2 regions of the Paraburkholderia edwinii genome follow, and region 1 is predicted to be linked to the other one. Evidence: predicted binding sites of a transcription regulator. Region 1 holds the regulator's gene; the other holds the start of a gene.
The links. Region 1 encodes LexA, which represses DNA repair genes until DNA is damaged. Its sites were predicted from a motif close to ACTGTATNNNNATACAGT; they were not measured.
Positions count from the first base shown of each region.

Region 1 (7,136 bases):
CGCGATCCGCCAGGCCAATTCAGCGCGTGCCACCGCCTTGCTGAGGGCGCTCGGCAAGATGATCGTAGACGCATCGGCAACCATCGGCGTCGAGGCATCGACATCGATTCCGGACGGCGACCGCATCTACGATCCGGACGACGGCGTATGGCCGCAGGCTTTGCTGGTTTCGCTCGACGGTCCCGTCGAAGAGGCCGATCCGGACGAGGTGCGCACCGTGCGCCTGCTGGCCAACGATCCGGGCACCGTGTTTCGCGTCGAATGGCATCGTGCGGACGGCAAGATTGGCCGCCAGGAAGGCGGGCCGTTTGCGACAGTCGCATTTATTTCCGACGTCGATATCCCGTGGTCGGACGACGAAGACTGAAGACCGCGACCAGGCCCGTGGCCGTTTACCGCATCATCCGGCGGCGCAGCAGCACCGCCGAGATCAGAAACGGCACGATCGCGTAAAGCGCGAGCACGGCGATGTGCAGTGCCGCGTCGTCGACCGGCCGCGCGAGCATCGCGGGCCGTATCAGGTCCACTGCATGCGAGAGCGGCAGCAGTTGCGTCGCGTATTGCGCGGCGGGCGGCAACTGCGATGCGGGAAAGAACACGCCGGAGAGCAGCAGCATCGGCGTGAGCGCGAGCGTCTGATAGAACATAAAGAAGTCGTATGACGGCGCGAGCGCGGTGACGATCATCGCGAGACTCGCGAACGATAGACCCGCGAGCGCGATAACCGGCAGCGCGACGAGCGTCGACGGAAATTCGGCGTAGCCGAGCAGACCCGCGATGATCAGGATCGCCGTGCCCGACAGCACCGATTTGCTCGCCGCCCAGACGATCTCCCCGAGCACGATATCGCCGAGCGTGAGCGGCGTATGCATGATCGCTTCCCACGTGCGCTGCACGTGCATTCTCGAAAAGCCCGAATACATCGACTCGAAGCTCGCCGACATCATCACGCTCGATGCGACCGTGCCTGCCGCGAGGAATGCGATATACGACACACCGTCGACGCGTCCGACCATCAGCCCGAGCCCGAAGCCGAGACCAAACAGATAGATCATCGGATCGGCGAGATTGCCGAACATTGACGCGAGCGCGAGCTTGCGCCACACGAGGTAATTGCGGCGCCATACCGCGACCCAGTTCAGCGCGTTGGCGGGCAGCGCCGCGAAGCGTTCGCGCGCGGGCTTGAGCGGGCGGTCGGGTGTGTCGTATGAGCGTGCATCCATGGTCGATAAGTCCTGCCTGGTTCTGCTGCCTGGTTTTGCTATTTGAGTCCTGTCGCTTCAGTCTTGCATCTCGCGGCCGGTGAGCCGTAAAAACACGTCTTCGAGATTCGCTGGCCGATGCAGATAACGCACGTCGTCGCGCTGCTTCAGTTGCGCGTGCACGGGCTGCGGATCGTCGACATAACAGAAGAGCGTCTCGCCGCTGATGTCGATACGCGTGGCGAATGGCGCGAGCGCATCGCGCAGCGCGAGCGGGTCGGGTCCGTAGACTTCGATCACATCGCAGCCGATCTCCGAGGCGATCAGTTCTTTCGGTGCGCCCTCGGCGATCTTGCGGCCTTCTTCGATCACGCAAAGCCGGTCGCACAGGCGTTCGGCCTCTTCCATAAAGTGCGTGGTCAAAAGAATCGTCTTGCCGCGCGCGAGCAGCGAGCGCAGCCGTTCCCAGATCAGGTGGCGCGCCTGCGGATCGAGGCCCGTGGTCGGCTCGTCCATCACGAGCACGTCCGGGTCGTTGACGAGCGCACGCGCGAGCGTCAGCCGCCGCTTCATGCCGCCCGACAGTTCGGCGACACGCGCATCGGCCTTGTGTTCGAGCCGCGCGAATTCGAGCAGCGAGGGCACGAGTTCGCGCGTTTCTTTCGCGTTCAGGCCGAAGTAGCGGCCGAACACGAGCAGATTCTCGTGAACGGTGAAGTCGGGGTCGAGATTGTCGAATTGCGGAACCACGCCAATGCGCGCACGGGCGATGCGCGCACGCTCGGGGATCGGTTCGCCGCACAGGCGGATCGCGCCGGCATCGGGCGCGGCGATGCCGAGCAGCATGCGCAGCGTGGTGGTCTTGCCGGCGCCGTTCGGACCTAGCAGACCGAAACATTCGCCGACCCGCACATCGAACGACAACCCGTCGACGACCTTTCGGCCGCCGTAACACTTTTCGACTCGATGAAATTCGATGGCGGCGTCGGGCATGGGCGGAAGGTCCGGAGACGAAGGTTGATTCGACAAAGATCGCGGCTGCCTATTCTAGGCCACCTCTTCGAGCGCCGGACAGCCGTCCCCACGCGTGCACGGGCTTTCGTGCGGTGCCGCATACAGCGTAGCGAGCGCTCGCGCGCACTTAGCGTTTTCCATCCCTTGCAAGCGCAATTGCGGCGCACCATGATTGACTCGAAGTCCGCGATCGGCGCGGAAGGGAGAACGACATGGCCAGCTATCAAAAAATTCTGCTGTGCTACGACGGCTCGCGCGAAGGCCGCAAGGCGCTGCGTTGCGGCGCGGATCTGGCATTGGATCTGAAGGCGGAAACGCATTTGCTGTCGGTGGTCGACATGCGCTCGAGCATCGCGCAAAGCGCGGGCCTGCTCACCGATGTCGCGTGCGGCAGCTTCGAAAAGACAGCGCGCGACATCCTGCAGGAAGGCGTCGACTGGCTGACCGAGCGCGGCGTCCGGGCGCAGGGGCATTTCGCGTTCGGTCATCCGATCGATGAAATCGCGGCGCTCGCGGAAGAGCTGAAGGTCGATCTCGTCGTGGTCGGCCATCGCTGCCGGCATGGACTCTCGCGATGGTGGATGGGCGCGGGCAACACGCCGCTGCTCGATCGTGTGTCGTGCAGCATTCTCGTTGCGTGTTCGTCGCCCGACGACGAGCAGCCGGCTGCCGCAGCGTGAGCGTTGCGTTGGCGCGCCCGGCGCTTATTTGCCGGGATCGTGGCCGAGATCCTGGCCGAGATCGACCGCCGCGAGCTTCCATGTGAAGAGGCCCTCGCGATGGAAAATCGCGGCGTAGCGCGTATCGCCGACACCATGCTGATACGTGACGACGAACTCGTTCAGGCTGCGGTACCCGGCCGAGGTCTGCGGAGGTTGAGGCGGCTTCGAGCTGTTCTCCGCGGATGCCGCCGGTGGCGCGGGTGGAGCAGGCGGCGCCGCGGCCGGGTTGCCGCCATTTGACGACGAAGCCGATGCATCCGGCGGCGCAGGCGGCCGTTCACCGGGTTCACCGCGCGGCGGTATTCCGTTCAGCAACGCGGCGACGCCGTCCGGCGTGGCATACGCATCGACGAGCGGCCCGATCAACGCAACGCCGATCATCGCGCCCAGTGCGGCGAGCGGATTGCCATGGCTTTCCGCGCCGATTCTGCGTCTAAGCAGGGCGCCGAGCTGTTCCTTGAGGCTTTCGCGAAACGCCGGAAAATCGACGTATTGGTTGACCGTTGCCGCATCGCGCGCATCGGCTGCGCGCTTCAGTCGGTCGAGGGCGATATACGGCGATGCATAGGCGAAGGCCAGCGCGATCAGAACGACAATGACAACAAGCGTGACCAGCACGGACCGCCTGACGCTGCCGTTCATCCTGTGATTCATGTTGCGATTGATGGGGTGACCGATACGGTCATTGATCGCGCGCTTCGCGCGGCTTGTGCGGACCATCATCGTGCGGGACGTTCCTTCAATGGGTTGAATAGGGTGACCTAACGTGGACCCCATTCTCGCTGAAACGATCCCGCAATTTCATGTGCTTCATCGCGCCGCGCATGTTGGCGACATGCGCGTAGGCTACATGCACGTTTCGCGACATGCGCGTTGGCGACGTACGCGTTCCCGACGTGCGCGTCCGCGACGTGCGCGTCCGCGATGAACGAGCCTGCTCAGGCCGCTTGCGCTTGCGCATGCTCCTCGGCAATGCAGCGGTCGATCATGCTGCACACCGCATCGACGGTGCCGACCATAATGAGCCGCGACGGCCCGTGGTACACGCGCACCGGCGCACGACGAGCGGGCTCCGCGTTGAGCGCGGCGTTCAGCGAAACGCGTGCAAACGCGGGTTGCGACGACGGCAACGACGCGTGCTGCGACGACGCGTCAGCGTCGGCCATCGTTCGCTCATGCTCTTCGAAATCGAACAGCGAACCTGTGCGCGGTACATGCATCGCGTCGAGCACGGCGCACGGTACGAGGTTGCGCAAGTGGCGTAGACGGCCGAACTGGCGGAAGGGCAGCAGGCGGGCAAGGCGTTCCATGAATCTCTCCAGGCGGTATTCGGATACTGGGCAGAAACTGAGCTGGCAGCCGAGTGGCAACTGAGTGGCAATTGAGCGACGACTCAGCCAGAACTGAGCGGAAAACTCAGCGAAAACTCGGGGCGCTCAATCAGCGGAAAATCAGAATTCACTGGGCCGGATCAGGCCGACCGCGATGCCTTCGAGCGCGAAATCCGCGCTGCCGGCTTCGACAAAAATGTTCTCGTAATCAGGGTTCTCGGCGATCAGTTCGATGCCGTTCGGCCGGCGCTTCAAGCGCTTGACCGTGACGTCGTCGCCGAGACGCGCAATGATGATCTGGCCGTCTTTCGCTTCGCTGCGCTTTTGCACCGCGAGCAGGTCGCCGTCGAGAATGCCCGCGTCGCGCATCGACAGGCCGCGCACCTTCAGCAGATAGTCGGGCTTGCTCGAGAAGAGCGCCGGGTCGCACGCGTAGTGCTGCGCGATATGTTCCTGCGCGAGGATCGGGCTGCCGGCCGCGACGCGGCCGACGAGCGGCAGCGACAGTTGCATCAGCGCCGCATGCGGCAGCGTGAACTGATGCGGCGCATCGTCCTGCCCGGCGAGCAGCCGGATACCGCGCGACGCGCCGGCCGCAAGTTCGATCACGCCCTTACGGGCCAGCGCCCGCAGGTGTTCCTCCGCGGAGTTCGCCGAGCTGAAGCCCAGCTCAGCCGCAATTTCGGCGCGCGTGGGCGGGAAGCCCGTGCGCTCGATCGCGCGGCGGATCAGATCGAAAACCTGCTGCTGTCGTGCGGTAAGTTTGGTCATGGCGACACTGTATAGATAAACAGGTGACTGTATTTTTATACAGTATCTGGCGATTTTCAAGCTTTACTTTAAGTTCGCCGCTCATCGGCCCCTCATTGGCTCATTCCCTGCCGCAAAAACGCCGCCGAGCGGCGTTCCAACGACGCAATACACGACGGAGCGTCGCATCCAGCCATCGTTACCACTTTTGCGTATTAAAAAATGAAGAAACATTATTTTTAATGATGAAGCGCCGCGGATAGACTGGCCGCAAATCGATATCAGGCCCGGCGGAACAAGCAATCCACCGTGCCTGGAAACACCGGAAAGCGGAGAAAACAATGGTCTATCGGACGACGGGGTTGGCAGGAAGCGCGGCTGGGCGCGCAAAAAGATTGTTCGCATCGCTGGCCATCGGTGCGGCTGCGGTGCTCGGGCTGGCGGCACAGGCGCATGCTGATACGACGCTTCTGAATGTGTCGTACGACCCGACGCGCGAGTTGTATCAGGACGTCAACGCGGCATTCGGCAAGCAATGGAAAGCGCAGACCGGCGAGTCGGTTACCTTCAAGCAGTCGCACGGGGGCTCGGGCGCCCAGGCGCGCTCGGTGCTCGACGGCCTGCAGGCCGACGTCGTGACGCTCGCGCTCGCCTACGACATCGATGCGCTCGCAAACAAGGGCCTCATCGACAAGGACTGGCAGAAGCGCCTGCCCGACAACGCCTCGCCGTACACGTCGACCATCGTGTTTCTCGTGCGCAAGGGCAATCCGAAGCACATCAAGGACTGGGACGATCTGACCAGGCCGGGCGTATCGATCGTCACGCCAAACCCGAAGACGTCGGGCGGCGCGCGCTGGAACTATCTGGCTGCATGGGCGTACGCACTGCATCAACCGGGCGGCAACGATCAGAAGGCGAAGGAGTTCGTGTCGAAGCTCTACAAGAATGCGGGCGTGCTCGATTCCGGCGCGCGCGGCGCGACGACGAGTTTCGTGCAGCGCGGCATCGGCGACGTGCTGATCGCGTGGGAAAACGAGGCATTCCTGTCGATCAAGGAGTTCGGGCCCGACAAGTTCGAGATTGTGGTGCCGTCGGTCAGTATTCTCGCGGAGCCGCCGGTCGCGGTAGTCGACAAGGTCGTGGACCGTCACGGCACGCGCAAGCTCGCCGAAGCGTATCTGAAGTTTCTGTATAGCGAGGAAGGGCAGGAGATCGCCGCGAAGAACTTCTACCGTCCGCGTTCGAACAAGGTGCCCGCTTCGCTGACCGAAAAATTTCCGAAGCTTAAGCTCTACACGGTCGACGATACCTTCGGCGGCTGGACGAGCGCGCAGAAGACGCACTTTGCCGACGGCGGCGTGTTCGATTCGATTTACTCGCCGCAGTAGTTTCAGTGACTGCGGCGGATGCAGTCAGGCAAGCGCGCCTTCGGGCGCGCTTTTGAGCTTGTAACCGATGCGCGCATGGATTGACCGCGCGACCCGGCAAGACCTTTGAAAGAGTAACCAGTATGACGACGTTGACCTTCCGCAAGCCGAGCGCTTTGCCGGGCTTCGGCCTGACACTCGGTATCACGGTGGCGTATCTGAGCCTCGTGGTGCTGATCCCGCTTGCGTCCACGTTCCTGAAAACGGCGACGCTCGACTGGAGCCAGTTCCTGCGCGCGGTCGGTTCGCCGCGCGTGCTCGCGTCCTACCGGCTGACGTTTTCCGCGGCGCTCGGCGGCGCACTGATCAACGCGGTGTTCGGCTTTCTCGTCGCGTGGGTGCTGACACGCTATACGTTCCCGTTCAAGCGCGTCGTCGATGCGATCGTCGATCTGCCGTTCGCGTTGCCGACCTCGGTGGCCGGTATCTCGCTTGCAGCCGTCTACGCGGGCAACGGCTGGATCGGCCAGTTTCTGGAACCGCTCGGCATCAAGGTCGCGTTCACGCCGTTCGGCGTGCTCGTCGCGCTGACGTTTATCGGCTTGCCGTTCGTCGTGCGGACCGTGCAACCGGTACTCGAGGAGTTCGAGCGCGAGCAGGAGGAAGCGGCCGCGTGCCTTGGCGCATCGCGCTGGTTGACCTTCAGGCGTGTGATCTTGCCGGCCGTGTTTCCGGCGCTGCTGACCG
Region 1 is NZ_CP080095.1:2,202,023-2,209,158, forward strand. It holds gene KZJ38_RS09795 (hypothetical protein) at 1-367, shown strand, start outside; gene KZJ38_RS09800 (ABC transporter permease) at 393-1,223, opposite strand; gene nodI (nodulation factor ABC transporter ATP-binding protein NodI) at 1,281-2,195, opposite strand; gene KZJ38_RS09810 (universal stress protein) at 2,429-2,896, shown strand; gene KZJ38_RS09815 (DUF2939 domain-containing protein) at 2,921-3,592, opposite strand; gene KZJ38_RS09820 (hypothetical protein) at 3,877-4,248, opposite strand; gene lexA (transcriptional repressor LexA) at 4,390-5,040, opposite strand; gene KZJ38_RS09830 (sulfate ABC transporter substrate-binding protein) at 5,361-6,410, shown strand; gene cysT (sulfate ABC transporter permease subunit CysT) at 6,533-7,136, shown strand, end outside.

Region 2 (7,136 bases), 2.4 Mb from region 1:
GCTGCGGGTCGGCCTGTTCCGCTGCGCCGGCAATCGCGATCACGTTGTCGAGGCTCATGACGGCGTCCGCGATGATGATCGTCTTGATCGCGGTGAGCAGCCTGTCGGCAGGCTTGATGTTCGCGTGTGCGTCGTGAGCGGGCGCGAGCAGGCGCACGCCGATCCACAACAACAGCAGGCCGCCCGCAAACTTGAGCAGCGGCACATCGAGCAGCGCGACCGCGAACACGATCAGCACGACGCGCAGCACGATCGCGCCCAGCGTCCCCCAGACAATGCCGCGTGTGCGTTGGGCGGGCGGCAGGTTGCGGCACGCGAGCGCGATCACGACCGCGTTATCGCCGCCGAGCAGGATGTCGATAACGATGATCTGGAAAACCGCGCCCCAATGGAGCGTCGCGAAGAAGTCGAGCATGAAAGCAGGATAGAAGGTTGCGGTAAAGGCGGGCAACAAAAAAGCGAGGGAGCGGCGCTCTCTCGCTTCGTGTGACGGACTTGACGTCTTACGAAAGAATTTCGTAAGAGTAGCAAAAAAATACGCCGGCGTACCTGGGAGGTACACCGGCGTATCGAGATGAAATGCTAGATAAAGCTATGAACCAGCCTGTGAAGCCTTAAGCAGAGAACCAGGAAACCGTGCGCCTTACAGCACCGACTTCAACAGACGCGCCATTTCCGACGGGTTCTTCGTGACCTTGATGCCGCAGGCGTCCATGATCTCGAGCTTGGCTTCAGCGGTATCCGCACCGCCCGAGATCAGCGCGCCAGCGTGGCCCATGCGCTTGCCCGGAGGCGCCGTCACGCCGGCGATGAAGCCGACCACCGGCTTCTTCATGTTGCCCTTGATCCACTGAGCGGCGTTCGCTTCGTCCGGACCGCCGATTTCGCCGATCATGATGACCGCATCCGTATCCGGATCGTCGTTGAACATCTTCATGACGTCGATGTGCTTGAGGCCGTTGATCGGGTCGCCGCCGATGCCGACTGCCGACGACTGGCCAAGGCCCAGCGCCGTCAGCTGACCGACCGCTTCGTACGTCAGCGTGCCCGAACGCGACACGACGCCGATGCGGCCCTTGCGGTGGATGTGGCCCGGCATGATGCCGATCTTCAGTTCGTCAGGCGTGATCGTGCCCGGGCAGTTCGGTCCGAGCAGCAGCGTCTTGCGGTTTTCGCGACGCATGCGGTCCTTGATCTCGATCATGTCGCGAACCGGAATGCCTTCCGTGATGCAGATCGCGAGATCGAGATCGGCTTCGACCGCTTCCCAGATCGCCGCAGCGGCGCCTGCCGGCGGCACGTAAATGACCGACACGGTCGCGCCCGTTTCAGACTTCGCTTCCTTGACGCTTGCGTAGATCGGAATGCCTTCGAAGTCTTCGCCGGCCTTCTTCGGGTTCACACCCGCGACGAACGCTTCGCGGCCGTTTGCGTACTCACGGCATGCGCGCGTATGGAACTGACCGGTCTTGCCGGTGATGCCCTGCGTGATGACCTTCGTGTCTTTGTTGATCAGAATCGACATGTATTGACCTCTGTTCGTTTGGCTTCGCGTCGCCGGCGCCGGGACAGATTCTGTCCAGCCTCGCCGCGCGCTCGCGCCGCCATTCGTATCCGGTGATGAGCGCGGTGGCCTTAAGCCTTCTTGCCCGACGCCGCTGCGACAACCTTCTGCGCAGCCTCTTCCATGCTGTCCGCCGCGATGATCGGCAGTCCCGATTCGGCAAGCATCTTCTTGCCGAGGTCCTCGTTCGTGCCCTTCATGCGCACGACGAGCGGCACCTTCAGCGACACCGCCTTCGACGCCGCGATCACGCCTTCCGCGATCACGTCGCAGCGCATGATGCCGCCGAAGATGTTGACGAGAATCGCCGTCAGGTTCGGGTTCTTCAGCATGATCTTGAACGCTTCGGTGACCTTCTCGGTCGTCGCACCACCGCCGACGTCGAGGAAGTTCGCCGGCTCGCCGCCGAACAGCTTGATCGTGTCCATGGTCGCCATCGCGAGGCCCGCGCCGTTCACGAGACAGCCGATGTTGCCGTCGAGCGAGATGTACGCGAGGTCGAATTTCGATGCTTCGACTTCAGCCGGATCTTCTTCGTCCAGATCGCGGTACGCGACGATTTCCGGATGGCGGAACAGCGCGTTCGAATCGAAGTTGAACTTCGCGTCGAGCGCGATCACCTTGCCGTCGCCGGTCAGGATCAGTGGGTTGATTTCGGCGAGCGATGCGTCGGTTTCCCAGAACGCCTTGTAGAGGCCTTGCAGAATCGCGCGCGCTTGCGGAATCGAAGCGTCGGGCACGCCGATCTTCTTCGCGAGACCGTCGGCTTCCGCGTCGAGCAGGCCCTTCGACGGATCCACGGCAACCTTGTGGATCGCATCCGGGTGCTTCTCGGCGACTTCTTCGATGTCCATGCCGCCTTCGCTTGACGCCATCACGACGACCTTCTGCGACACGCGATCGATCACGAGACCGACATACAGTTCCTTCTTGATGTCAGCGCCTTCTTCGATCAGCAGACGGTTGACCTTCTGGCCTTCCGGACCCGTCTGGTGCGTGACGAGCTGCATGCCGAGAATCTGGTTCGAAAACTCGCGCACCTGATCGAGCGACTTCGCGACCTTCACACCGCCGCCCTTGCCGCGACCGCCTGCGTGGATCTGAGCCTTCACGACCCACACCGGACCGCCCAGTTCCTCAGCGGCCTTGACCGCATCGTCCACCGAGAACACCGGCTTGCCGCGCGGTACCGCGACTCCGAATTTCCGCAGGATCTCTTTACCCTGGTACTCGTGAATCTTCATGCGTGATTCCCTTCAGTCTGAGAGTTGGATAGAACTTCTTTTCCGGCTGTCTCCTCGGCAGCTGCGTGCGCAGCTGGTGCGCCGGCGCTCTGCGCCTCGCGAGGCCGCAGCGAACGCGGCGCATGGCCGTACCAGCGCGGATAGAACTGTCGCACCGCCTCGCCATCGAATCGCAGCGTATGGCAGCGACCCAGCTGGAATGGCGGTTTATCGTTTGAAATTTCGTTTGAACCTGCGCCCGGATGGGCGTTTGAAGGTGTGCCCGATTGCGCATCGGCGCCTGCCTGCCCTGTCTCGCCGTCCTGCTCCGCGCCTGGCTTTGCGGTGTTCCACGCGTCGCCGACAAATGCCTGGATCGCTGCGGTCGGCACCACCGCGCAAAGCTCGGTGAGATGCGTGCAGCCGACGGTGCCGCCGAGCAAACGCGCGGCGTGACGACGGAAGTTATCGAGGAGATTGAGCCCGATGAGGGCGCGGTAGGCGGGATTGGATGCTTCGCAGAGACCTGGATACGGAACCCAGGCCGACGACGCTTCCGCGTCGACGACAGTGAGCTTGCGATCGATCGTGATGCGAAGCCAGAGTTCATGGATCGGCAGGCCGTTGGGCCGGACGCCCGACGCCAGTGCAGTGTCGCGCGGCTTGACGTCGGTGAGGCACGCCTCGATGTCCCACAACCCATCCGCACGCTCATAGGCATCCGCTCGGATTGCGCGGCGATGGCGCAATTGACGGGGCACTGGCGGGGAAAGCGGCATGCGAGGGGACAGGAGGCCGGATTTGGAAACCAGCGGATTTTAGCATATTGAGTTTCGGCGCTTCGGCTTGCCGGGTGCGGATCGGACACGCTTATCCGACCGGCGACCGGCGCGACCGCGCTGGATTTCGCAGCGAAAACGCCAGAACGCCTAGTCGGCGCTCCAGTCGTCGTCGAGGCCCTTGAGAATTTTGGAGACTACCGTTTGCGAAAATCCACGCGAGACGAGAAAGCGCGCCTGCTTGGCGCGCTCCGCGGGTGTTTCGGGAAGCTGGCCGTATTTCTTCTGCCAGACGGCGCGGGCGCGCGTGAGTTCGGTCTCGCGCAATTGCGCGGCGGTTTCTTCGATTAGCGTTGAACCGACGCCCTGCCGCTTCAGCTCGCCGACGATACGGTTCGCGCCCAGACGCGATGCGCGCCGGTGCACAAGGCTTTCGGTGAAACGTGAATCGGAGAGCCAGCCTTCCTGCTCGAGTGAATCGAGCAGCGTGTCGAGCGAATCGCTTTCTTCGACGAATGGCTGCAATTTGCGGGACAGTTCCGCGCGGCTGTGCTCGCGTCGCGACAGGTAGGCGAGCGCACGGCCCTTCAACGAGCGCGTTGGGCGCTGGCGTTGTGAGGCGGTGGAGGAAGAATCCGTTGCGCCAGTGCCAGGCTGGCGGCGCGAACGTGTGTAGGTGGTTTCGCCTTCGGCTGCCGTCGCCGTTGCGGCGCCCGAGGCATGGTCCGCGCGGCGGGAGCCGAAGCGCGGACCCGACGGGACGGCAGGCCCACGGCCTGCCGCCCGGTCATGTGCATCAAAAGACTCGAAGGGATCGAACGCGTCGACGGAGGCGTCGGCGGGGGAATTCCCCCCGTCGAGCGGGCCGCCCGAATCACCGCTTCCGAATCCGGCATTGCCGGACTCAGCCCCCGGTCGGCCCTTGCGCATCACGCGGTGCTTACTCTTCGTCCGCGACTTCCGCGTTGGCGTCCGCGCTGATCACGCCATCAGACGGCATGGCATTGACGCCGAGCGATTCGCGAATGCGGTTTTCGATTTCGCGCGCGATGTCCGGGTTCTCGCGCAGGAATTCGCGCGCGTTGTCCTTACCCTGACCGATACGCTCACCGTTGTAGCTGTACCAGGCGCCCGCCTTGTCGACGATCTTCGCCTGCACGCCCAAGTCGATGATTTCACCCTGACGCGAAATACCCTCGCCGTACAGGATGTCGAAAATCGCTTCGCGGAATGGTGGCGACACCTTGTTCTTCACCACCTTGACGCGCGTTTCGTTGCCGATCACTTCGTCGTTCTTCTTGATCGAACCGATGCGGCGAATGTCGAGACGCACCGACGCGTAGAACTTCAGCGCGTTACCACCGGTGGTGGTTTCCGGATTGCCGAACATCACGCCGATCTTCATGCGGATCTGGTTGATGAAGATAACGAGGCAGTTCGTGCGCTTGATCGTGCCGGTGAGCTTGCGCAGCGCCTGCGACATCAGACGCGCTTGCAGACCCGGCAGCGAATCGCCCATCTCGCCTTCGATTTCGGCCTTCGGCACAAGCGCCGCGACCGAGTCGATGACGATCATGTCGATCGAACCCGAGCGCACGAGCGCGTCTGCGATTTCGAGCGCCTGTTCGCCGGTATCGGGCTGCGACACGAGCAGGTCCGACACATTCACGCCGAGCTTGCCCGCGTACTGGATGTCCAGCGCGTGTTCCGCATCGATAAACGCCGCCGTGCCGCCGAGCTTCTGCATTTCTGCGACGACTTGCAGCGTCAGTGTGGTCTTACCCGACGATTCCGGCCCGTAGATCTCGACCACCCGGCCGCGCGGCAGACCGCCGACGCCCAATGCGATGTCGAGGCCGAGCGACCCGGTGGAAACCACCTGAATGTCTTCGACCGCCTCACCTGCGCCGAGCCGCATGACCGACCCTTTGCCGAACTGCTTTTCGATCTGCGCGAGCGCGGCAGCAAGCGCCTTGCTCTTTTCAGCCGTCAGTCCAGCCGAGCCTTTCTTGCTTTCTTCCATGAATCGTCCTTTGCTATGATGAACGGCGCCTGTGCAGGCTGTGCGCGCCCCTCCCTATAGATACAATCCGGGCGACACGACAGACGCAGATACTGTATAAAAAAACAGTGGTTTTGGCAAGCCCAATTAACCGCCCGATTGACGCAAATCCAACGCAAACCTCCAGGAAAATGAGCGCAACTCGTTGAGCGAAATTCGCGAGCGTGCACGCCTGCGTAAACACGCATGGCCAATCGGCTGCCAACCCCACCACAATCAGGTTTCAAAGAGACGCTGCGCGCCGGACACACCGGTGCCGGCATGACTGCCAGCGCATCATGCGAATTCTTATTGCCGAAGACGACAGCATACTCGCGGATGGTCTGATTCGATCACTCCGCCAATCGGCATACGCCGTTGACCATGTGAAGAACGGCGTCGAGGCGGATACCGCGCTGTCGATGCAGACTTTCGACCTGCTGATTCTCGATCTGGGCCTGCCGCGCATGTCCGGGCTCGAGGTGTTGCGCCGCCTGCGCGCGCGCAATTCGAACCTGCCGGTGCTGATCCTGACGGCGGCCGATAGCGTCGACGAACGCGTCAAAGGTCTCGACCTCGGCGCCGACGACTACATGGCCAAACCGTTCGCCCTCAACGAACTCGAAGCACGCGTGCGCGCGCTCACGCGCCGCGGCGCGGGCGGCGGTCCCACCGTCGTGCGGCATGGGTCGCTGTCGTTCGATCAGGTCGGGCGCATCGCCTATGTGAATGAGCAGGTGATCGATCTGTCCGCGCGCGAGTTGGGCTTGCTCGAAGTGCTGCTGCAGCGGATCGGCCGGCTCGTGTCGAAGGAACAGCTCGTCGATCACCTGTGCGAATGGGGCGAGGAAGTCAGCAACAACGCGATCGAAGTCTACGTGCACCGGCTGCGCAAGAAGATCGAGCCGAGCGGCGTGCGCATCATCACGGTGCGCGGCCTCGGCTACTGCCTCGAAAAAGCCGCGCCAGCGCCCGCCGCCGCACAATCACCTGACCCCGCCGCATCGGCTGCGATGCCGGCGAGTCATCACTTCAAGTAAACCGAAACCAGCGCCATGTCCGCCCGCGCAGATCGCGCCACGGCTGCTCCGGCGCACGCGGCGAACCTCGACGAAGACCGCGACGCCCGCTACGAGAATCCGTTCGCGCCGCCCGACGAAACCGAAGCGGCAGCGGAGACGCGGCCACGGTCGCTATTCGGCGAAATTCTGGACTGGATGCTCGCGCCGCTGCTGTTGCTATGGCCGATGAGCATCGCCGTCACGTACCTCGTGGCGAAGTCGATAGCGAATGCGCCGTTCGACCGCGCGCTGGAAACCGATGCGTACGTGCTCGCGCGACAGATCCAACCGGTGAACGGCGTGGCCGAACTGAAGCTGCCCGATGCGACGAGCGACTTCCTGCGCTCGGACAATATAGACCGCGTGTTCTATCAAGTGCTCGGCACGCGCGGCGAACTCGTCGGCGGCGAGCGCGACATGCCGCTGCCGCACGAGGACGACCGGCCGCAGCCCGGCATCGTCGAATTC
Region 2 is NZ_CP080095.1:4,569,450-4,576,585, forward strand. It holds gene KZJ38_RS20280 (TerC family protein) at 1-415, opposite strand, end outside; gene sucD (succinate--CoA ligase subunit alpha) at 644-1,525, opposite strand; gene sucC (ADP-forming succinate--CoA ligase subunit beta) at 1,636-2,808, opposite strand; gene KZJ38_RS20295 (DUF2889 domain-containing protein) at 2,805-3,566, opposite strand; gene recX (recombination regulator RecX) at 3,717-4,496, opposite strand; gene recA (recombinase RecA) at 4,507-5,589, opposite strand; gene KZJ38_RS20310 (response regulator transcription factor) at 5,907-6,647, shown strand; gene KZJ38_RS20315 (sensor histidine kinase) at 6,663-7,136, shown strand, end outside.
Region 2: a site for LexA is predicted at 5,681-5,698, ahead of recA (recombinase RecA). Genes of this name have one in related genera too.